Regions from separate parts of the Luteimonas sp. A482 genome, predicted to be linked through region 2. Evidence: riboswitches for the same ligand, from Rfam matches in the RefSeq annotation. Region 2 holds a riboswitch; each other region holds the start of a gene.
The links. A riboswitch is a leader RNA that binds a small molecule or an ion and turns the genes downstream of it on or off. The one in region 2 is predicted to bind cobalamin.
Positions count from the first base shown of each region.

Region 1: it holds a riboswitch for cobalamin, as region 2 does, so the genes downstream of both, ACW5DW_RS12080 (ribonucleoside-diphosphate reductase subunit alpha) here and ACW5DW_RS10935 (TonB-dependent receptor domain-containing protein) in region 2, are expected to answer to the same signal.
Region 3: it holds a riboswitch for cobalamin, as region 2 does, so the genes downstream of both, metE (5-methyltetrahydropteroyltriglutamate--homocysteine S-methyltransferase) here and ACW5DW_RS10935 (TonB-dependent receptor domain-containing protein) in region 2, are expected to answer to the same signal.

Region 1 covers NZ_JBSVRO010000003.1:306,985-309,241, reverse strand. The annotation lists gene ACW5DW_RS12080 (ribonucleoside-diphosphate reductase subunit alpha) at 1-1,137, opposite strand, end outside; cobalamin riboswitch at 1,306-1,532, opposite strand; gene ACW5DW_RS12075 (TonB-dependent receptor) at 1,908-2,257, shown strand, end outside.
Region 2 covers NZ_JBSVRO010000003.1:29,878-32,134, forward strand. The annotation lists gene ACW5DW_RS10925 (GAF domain-containing protein) at 1-312, shown strand, start outside; gene ACW5DW_RS10930 (TfoX/Sxy family protein) at 309-689, shown strand; cobalamin riboswitch at 739-971, shown strand; gene ACW5DW_RS10935 (TonB-dependent receptor domain-containing protein) at 1,085-2,257, shown strand, end outside.
Region 3 covers NZ_JBSVRO010000005.1:79,296-81,552, forward strand. The annotation lists gene ACW5DW_RS13995 (nitric oxide reductase activation protein NorD) at 1-469, shown strand, start outside; cobalamin riboswitch at 625-861, shown strand; gene metE (5-methyltetrahydropteroyltriglutamate--homocysteine S-methyltransferase) at 1,050-2,257, shown strand, end outside.

The DNA of each region.
Region 1 (2,257 bases), 280 kb from region 2:
GATATCGCGGTGCCAGATGTCGAGGTACACCGCGACCGCGCCCTTGCGCTGGCCCAGCTGGTCCACCGATACGGCGGTGTTGTTGAGCTGCTTGATCCACGGCACCACGCCGCCGGACGAATTGGGCACGCCGCGGATCGCCGATCCCGACGAGCGCACGAAGCCCATGTAGGCGCCGACGCCACCACCGCCCTTGGACACGCGCGCGATGTCGGTATTGGAATCGAAGATGCCCTGCAGCGAATCGTCCACCGTGTCGATGAAGCAGCTCGACAGCTGCCCGCCCACCTTGCCCGCGTTCTGCAGCGTCGGCGTGGCCACGGTCATGTACAGGTTCGACAGCGCCCAGTAGGCCTCGCCCACCAGCTGCATGCGCCGCCCGCGCGGCCGCTCGTCCTGCATCAGGTACAGCGCGATGGTCAGCCAGCGCTCCTGCGGCAGTTCGTACACGTTGCGCGCGTGATCGGTGGCCAGGTAGCGCGTGGCCAGCAGGTACAGGCCGTTGTAGGCCAGTAGCCTGTCGCGCCCGGGATCGATCATCTTGCCGGCCTCGATCAACTCTTCCTTGGAGTAGGCGCGCAGGATGTCGTTGGAATAGATGTTGCGGTCGGCCAGCGATTCCTGCAGGCCGACATAGGAGCCGTACTTCTGTTCGACGTCGTAGAAGCGGTTGCGGCCGGCGCGCTTGTACAGGCGATGCAGGTACAGGCGTGCGGCGAACATCTCCCATTCCGGTGCGGCCACGTCGACGCGTGCCTCGGCCTCGCGGATCAGGTGGTCGACCAGATCGTCGGCGTTCACCGCGTCCTTGCGCTCGACGAAGCCCAGCACGCTGCGCTTGTAGTCGGCGATGTCCAGCTGCGGGAACTCGGCGTGGACGCGGTCGATGGCGCGCTCCAGGCGGGCGCGGTCGAAGGGGATGCGGCGGTTGCCGGCTTCCTTGGTGATCCAGGTGGATGCCGCGACGGCGACGGCCGCGGTGTCGGCGCGGCCCGGATCGGCGCCGGGCGCGGGCACGATGTCGTCGCGCGCGTCCGCAATGTCGTGGTCACGGCCCGGCGAGGGCGCGTCGGAGCCGGTGGCGCCGGCGCGCGTTGCGACCGCGATGTCGCCGCGGGTGTCGTGGTGTTGGCTCATGCGTCCTCCATGCGTGGCGCACGGCCGGCCTGTCCCTCGCAGGCGAGCGTGGCGTTGGAGGCAGGGTGGACAGGCGGCGTCGCAGAATCCGGGACTGCGCATGGCGCGGCCCGAACTGCTCCACCAGCCATCTCCCCCCGGAGATTCCGCGGCCGGCACCGCGCGGCGTGCATGCGCGCGGCTGTCGGCAGGTCTTCGGACTCACGGGCCCGGACGCCGTGGCGTCCACCTCCCCCGCCGCTTCCCGGAGCGCAGGCTCCAGTGCTGGTGGCGGGTTCGTTCCCGATTACCGCTGCGGGGCAGTGCCGGACTGGCCGAGCCTTGCGGGCTGGCGTCACCGGCTTCCCTTTTCATCCCCGCACCAGGTGCGGAGAACCGACAGGGCACAAGATAGTGTGGTCGGGTTTTGCGGTCAACCGAAAATGTTGTGGTCTGTGGAACCGACGACCGCCGCGCGCGAACGTCCACGCCTGCCCCGACACGGCCACCCGTGCGCCCTCCACCGAATGCGTGAGATGCGCAGTCGGCCTCCACGTCGGCCAGCCGCGCCCTTCGCGCACCGAATCCGAAACGTCGCGAAGCCTGGCGACTCCCGACAGATGCGCGTCTGTGTGCGCGCCGTGCCTGCATTCACCCCGCTTGGCCTGAATGCGACGGCATCCGGCCCCCGCGACGCAACTGGTTCCCATTGCCGCGCGCATATTCGAAGTGTCGGCGCCTCCCCTGCGACCTGCAGGGCCGGGCTGGCCGGAACACATGGGGAGACAGACATGCAGAACCGTTTCGGATACGACGTTGTCGCGCACGGCTGCCGGCGCCTGCGCCTGGCCGTCGCCATCGCGCTGGCGAGCAGCGCCGGCCTGGCCGCTGCCGCACCGCAGGACACGCAGCAGCAGGACACCGCGGCTGCAGAGGGCGCCATCGAACTCGACCGCGTGATCGTCACCGCCGCCAAGCGCGAGCAGTCGGTGCGCGAAGTGCCGGCGTCGGTGTCGGCGGTCACCCAGCAGCAGCTGCAGGACCTGGGCGCGCAGTCGCTGGCCGACTACGTGCAGAAGACGCCGGGCGTGGTCTTCAACAGCTACCAGCCGGGCGTCTCGCACGTGGTGGTGCGCGGCAT
Region 2 (2,257 bases):
CATGACGGCACCGAGCTGGTGGTCGGCCCGTTCCAGGGCTTGCCCGCCTGCGTGCGCATCCCGCTCGACAAGGGCGTGTGCGGCGCGGCCGCAAGCAGCCGCCAGACCCAGCGGATCGACGACGTGCACGCCTTCCCCGGCCACATCGCCTGCGACTCCGCGTCGCGATCGGAGCTGGTGGTGCCGCTGCTGCACGGAGACACGCTGGTTGGCGTGTTCGACATCGACAGTCCGGAGCCGGCCCGTTTCGACGTTGAAGATCAGGAAGGGCTGGAAGCCATCGCCCGCATCTGGGTCGAGTCCCTGTCATGAATGCACCGCTGAAGATGCGCAACATCGGTCCGAAATCCGCCGCCTGGCTGCGCCAGGTGGGCCTGCGCACCGAGCAGGACCTGGTTGGCGCCGGCCCGGTGGACGCCTTCATGCGCGTGCGCCGCGCCGGCTTCAAGCCCAGCCTCAACCTGCTCTATGCACTCGAAGGCGCGCTGCGCGATTGCCACTGGCAGGAAGTGCCGGAGCAACGCCGCGTGGAGCTGGTGGCCGCAGTCGAGGCCGCGACGGCCGAGCTGCCGCTGCCGCGCGGGCGTCCCGCCGCCGCGCCGGTCACCACCACCCACCATCAGGAAGAAACCCCGTCCGCCTCGTTCGGCTTCCTCGATGAGCCCGACCGCGGCGGCGACCGCGACTGAGCCACCTGCGCGCGTCGCAGCACGCGCCGCCGCACGCACCCTTCCCGTACAATGCCGCCAGCTCCAGGGTGGCCCGCGGATCTTCGTCCAAGGGCTGAAACGGGAAGCCGGTGACGCCGGCGTCGCAACGCGCGACGCGGTCATCCCGGCACTGCCCCCGCAACGGTAAGCGAGTACGGCCGCCGCATCCGCCACTGTGCACACGCATGGGAAGGCGCGGCGACCGGGGCACACCTGCCCCAACCCGCGAGTCCGGAGACCGGCCCTGGAGTCCACTGGTTGCGATGCGGAGGGCGTCGCGGCGTGCCGTGCGCCGTCGTGTGCCCGTCCGCCATCTCTCCGCGCGCAACTCCATGCCATGCAAGGCGCGCGGGGCGCGCGATGGAGCCGATGCGATGTTGAACCGTTGTTCCCTTTCCCTGATCTCCGCGGCGGTGGCCGCGGCCCTGCCCATCGTGGCACTGGCCCAGTCGGCCACCGACCTCGACGAGGTGGTGGTCACCGGCACACGCACCGAGGTGGCCCTGGCCGAAAGCCTGGTGCCCGCCCAGGTGATCGACCGCGCGCAGATCGAGCGCAGCCAGGCGCGCGACCTGATCGGCCTGTTGCGCGGGCGCGCCGGCATCGACGTCGGCAACACCGGCGGCCGCGGCAAGCTCAGCAGCCTGTACCTGCGCGGCGCCGAGTCCGACCACGTGCTGGTGCTGGTCGACGGCATCAAGATGAACTCGGCCACCGCCGGCATGCCCGCGATCCAGGACCTGCCGCTGGCGCAGATCGAGCGCATCGAGATCATCCGCGGCCCGCGCTCGAGCCTGTACGGCTCCGAGGCGATCGGCGGCGTGATCCAGATCTTCACCCGGCGCGCGCAAACGCAGGGTCTGGCGCCAAGCCTCGCCCTCGGAATGGGCAGCCACGGCAGCCGCGAGCTGGGGGGCGGCTTCGACCTGCGCGGCGCGCGCGGCTGGCTCGGCGTGCACGGCGCCTACGATTCCACCGACGGCTTCAACGCCTGCCGCGGCTCGGGCGCGCTGTTCCAGGGTTGCTTCGCCGACGAGCCCGACGACGACGGCTATCGCAACGTCTCGCTGGGCCTGCGCGGTGGAGTGCAGATGGGCGAGGCGTTCGAGCTGGAGGGCAGCTTCCTGCAGGCCGATGGCGACACCGAGTTCGACGGCTCCTGGACCAACCGCTCCGAGGTGCGCCAGCAGGTCAGTGCGCTGCAGCTGCGGCATGCGCCGCAGGGCGGACGACTGGAACTCACTGCGGCCCTGGGGCGCAGCCAGGATCGCTCCGACGATTACCAGGGCGAGGAACTCCGCAGCGCCTTCGTCACCCGCCGCGACAGCGCTTCGCTCCAAGGCGACCTGGAGCTGCGTCCCGGCCATCTGCTGACCGCAGGCATCGACCATCTGGACGACCAGGTCGACAGCTTGGTCCCCTATACCGTCGATGCCCGCGACAACACCGGCGTGTTCCTCGCCTACGACGGTCGCATCGGCAGGCAACGGCTGCAGGCCAGCGTGCGCAACGACGACAACGCGCAGTTCGGCAACCATCTCACCGGC
Region 3 (2,257 bases), on a different contig from region 2:
CCTGCAGGGCCTGGGCGAACCGTTCTGCGTGATGTCGTTTTCAGGCGAAGGCCCGCACGGCGTGATCATGCGCATGCTCAAGGACTTCGACGAGCCGTACGGGCAGGAAGTGGCGCTGCGCATCGCCGGTCTTGAACCGGAAAACTACACCCGCGCCGGCGCCGCCATCCGCCATGCGACGGCGTTGCTGATGCGCCAACCCGCCGAGCATCGCCTGCTGCTGATGCTGTCGGACGGCAAGCCCAACGACGCCGACCGCTACGACGGCCTGTTTGGCGTCGAGGACATGCGCCAGTCGGTCACCGAAGCGCGGCTGCAGGGCGTCTTCCCGTTCTGCCTGACGGTGGACCTGCAGGCCCCGGGCTACCTGCCCAAGGTATTCGGACCGGGCCACTACGCCCTGTTGTCGACGCCCGAGCGCCTGCCGCTGGTGCTGCTGGACTGGACCAAGCGCCTGCTGGCGCGATGACGGCAGTCGCGCACGCGTTCCATGCCTGGCCGATCAGGTTGCTGCGCCAACGCCCCCGGCGGCCTCCGGTCCCGGCTGCCGTTCCGCAGCTTCCGGCGGCGGTCGCTCCAGGCAGGCGGCCCCACTGATGATTGACCGGGCACGTGCAGCGGGGTAACGTTGCGCCCGCCGAAGGTATATATCTCTCTATTGCGATAGAGAGATATATTTAATTGGGAAGTCCGGTGCGGGCCTTCGGGGCCCCATTCCGGCGCTGCCCCGCAGCGGTGTGTGGAAACGACCCTCGCCACAAGCACTGGTCCTGGCGGACCGGGAAGCGGCGGGCAGTAGGTGGACGGCTTCGGCCGGCCGGGTCCACGAGCCCGAAGACCTGCCTCGGCCAGGGAGCGATCCCTGTCTGACCTGGCGCCCGAAGGGTGCGCGGGAAGCCCATGCCCGACCTGGCATGGAAGTCCGCGCATGTCCGACGGTACCGGTTCGCCCGAGGGGGCGAAGGTCGCTGGCGTGGGCGCCTGCCGTGTCGTGGGGAGCCTGCGCGGTTCCTTCGTTCTTCGTTCACTCCGAATCGAGGACAAGCACCATGACCACCGTGACAAACCTGGGATTTCCCCGCATCGGCGCCAGGCGCGAGCTCAAGCGCGCGGTCGAGGCATTCTGGCGGGGCGATACGTCCGCCGCGGAATTGCAGGACCAGGCGCAGGCGCTGCGCCTTCGCCACTGGCAGCTGCAGCATGCCGCAGGCGCGGACACCGTGCCCTGCAACGATTTTTCGCTCTACGACCACGTGCTGGACACCGCGTTCCTGTTCGACGCGATTCCCGCCCGCTACCGCGCGCTGGCCGACGCCGACCCGCTCCAGGCCTACTTCGCGATGGCGCGGGGCCTGCAGACGGAAGACTTGGACCTGCCGGCGCTGGAAATGACCAAGTGGTTCGACACCAACTACCACTACCTGGTGCCCGAACTCGAGGCCGGGCAGACCTTCCGCCTGCGTGGCGACAAGCCCATTGCAGAGTTCCTGGAAGCGAAGGCGGCCGGAGCGAAGGCGCGCCCTGTCCTGCTCGGCCCGGTGAGCTTCCTGCTGCTGTCCAAATCTGTCGATGGCGGCGACCGGCTGGAGCTGCTGCCCGACCTGGTTGTCGCATATGCCGACCTGCTCGGAAAGCTGCGCGAGGCCGGCGCCGAATGGGTGCAGATCGACGAGCCCTGCCTGGCGCTCGACCAGGACGCATCGGAGCAGGCCGCCTATCGCCACACTTATGCCACGCTGGCACGGGTGTCGCGGCCGCGGCTGCTGCTGGCGACGTGCTTCGGCGCGCTGGGCGACAACCTGGTGACGGCGTGCTCGCTGCCCGTCGAGGGCCTGCACGTCGACCTGGTCCGCGCACCGGAGCAGCTTGACGCGGTACTGGACGCCTGGCCAGCCGACCGCGTGCTGTCGCTGGGCCTCGTGGACGGGCGCAACGTCTGGCGCACGGACCTGGACCAGGCACTGGCGCTGGCGCGGCGCGCCCACGACCGGCGCGGCGGCGAACGACTGCAGGTCGCCCCGTCCTGCTCGCTGCTGCACAGCCCGCTCGACGTGACGCTGGAACGTTCGCTGCCTGCCGACCTCCACAGGTGGCTTGCATTCGCGCGGCAGAAGCTCGAGGAGCTGCGCGTGCTGGCCGATGCGCTGAACGGGCTGGTGTCGGCCGACTCGTCGCTGGCGCTGGCGCGCGAGCGGATCGAAGCCAGACGGCGATCGCCCCGGGTCCACAGGCCGGAGGTTGCCGATCGTGTCGCAGC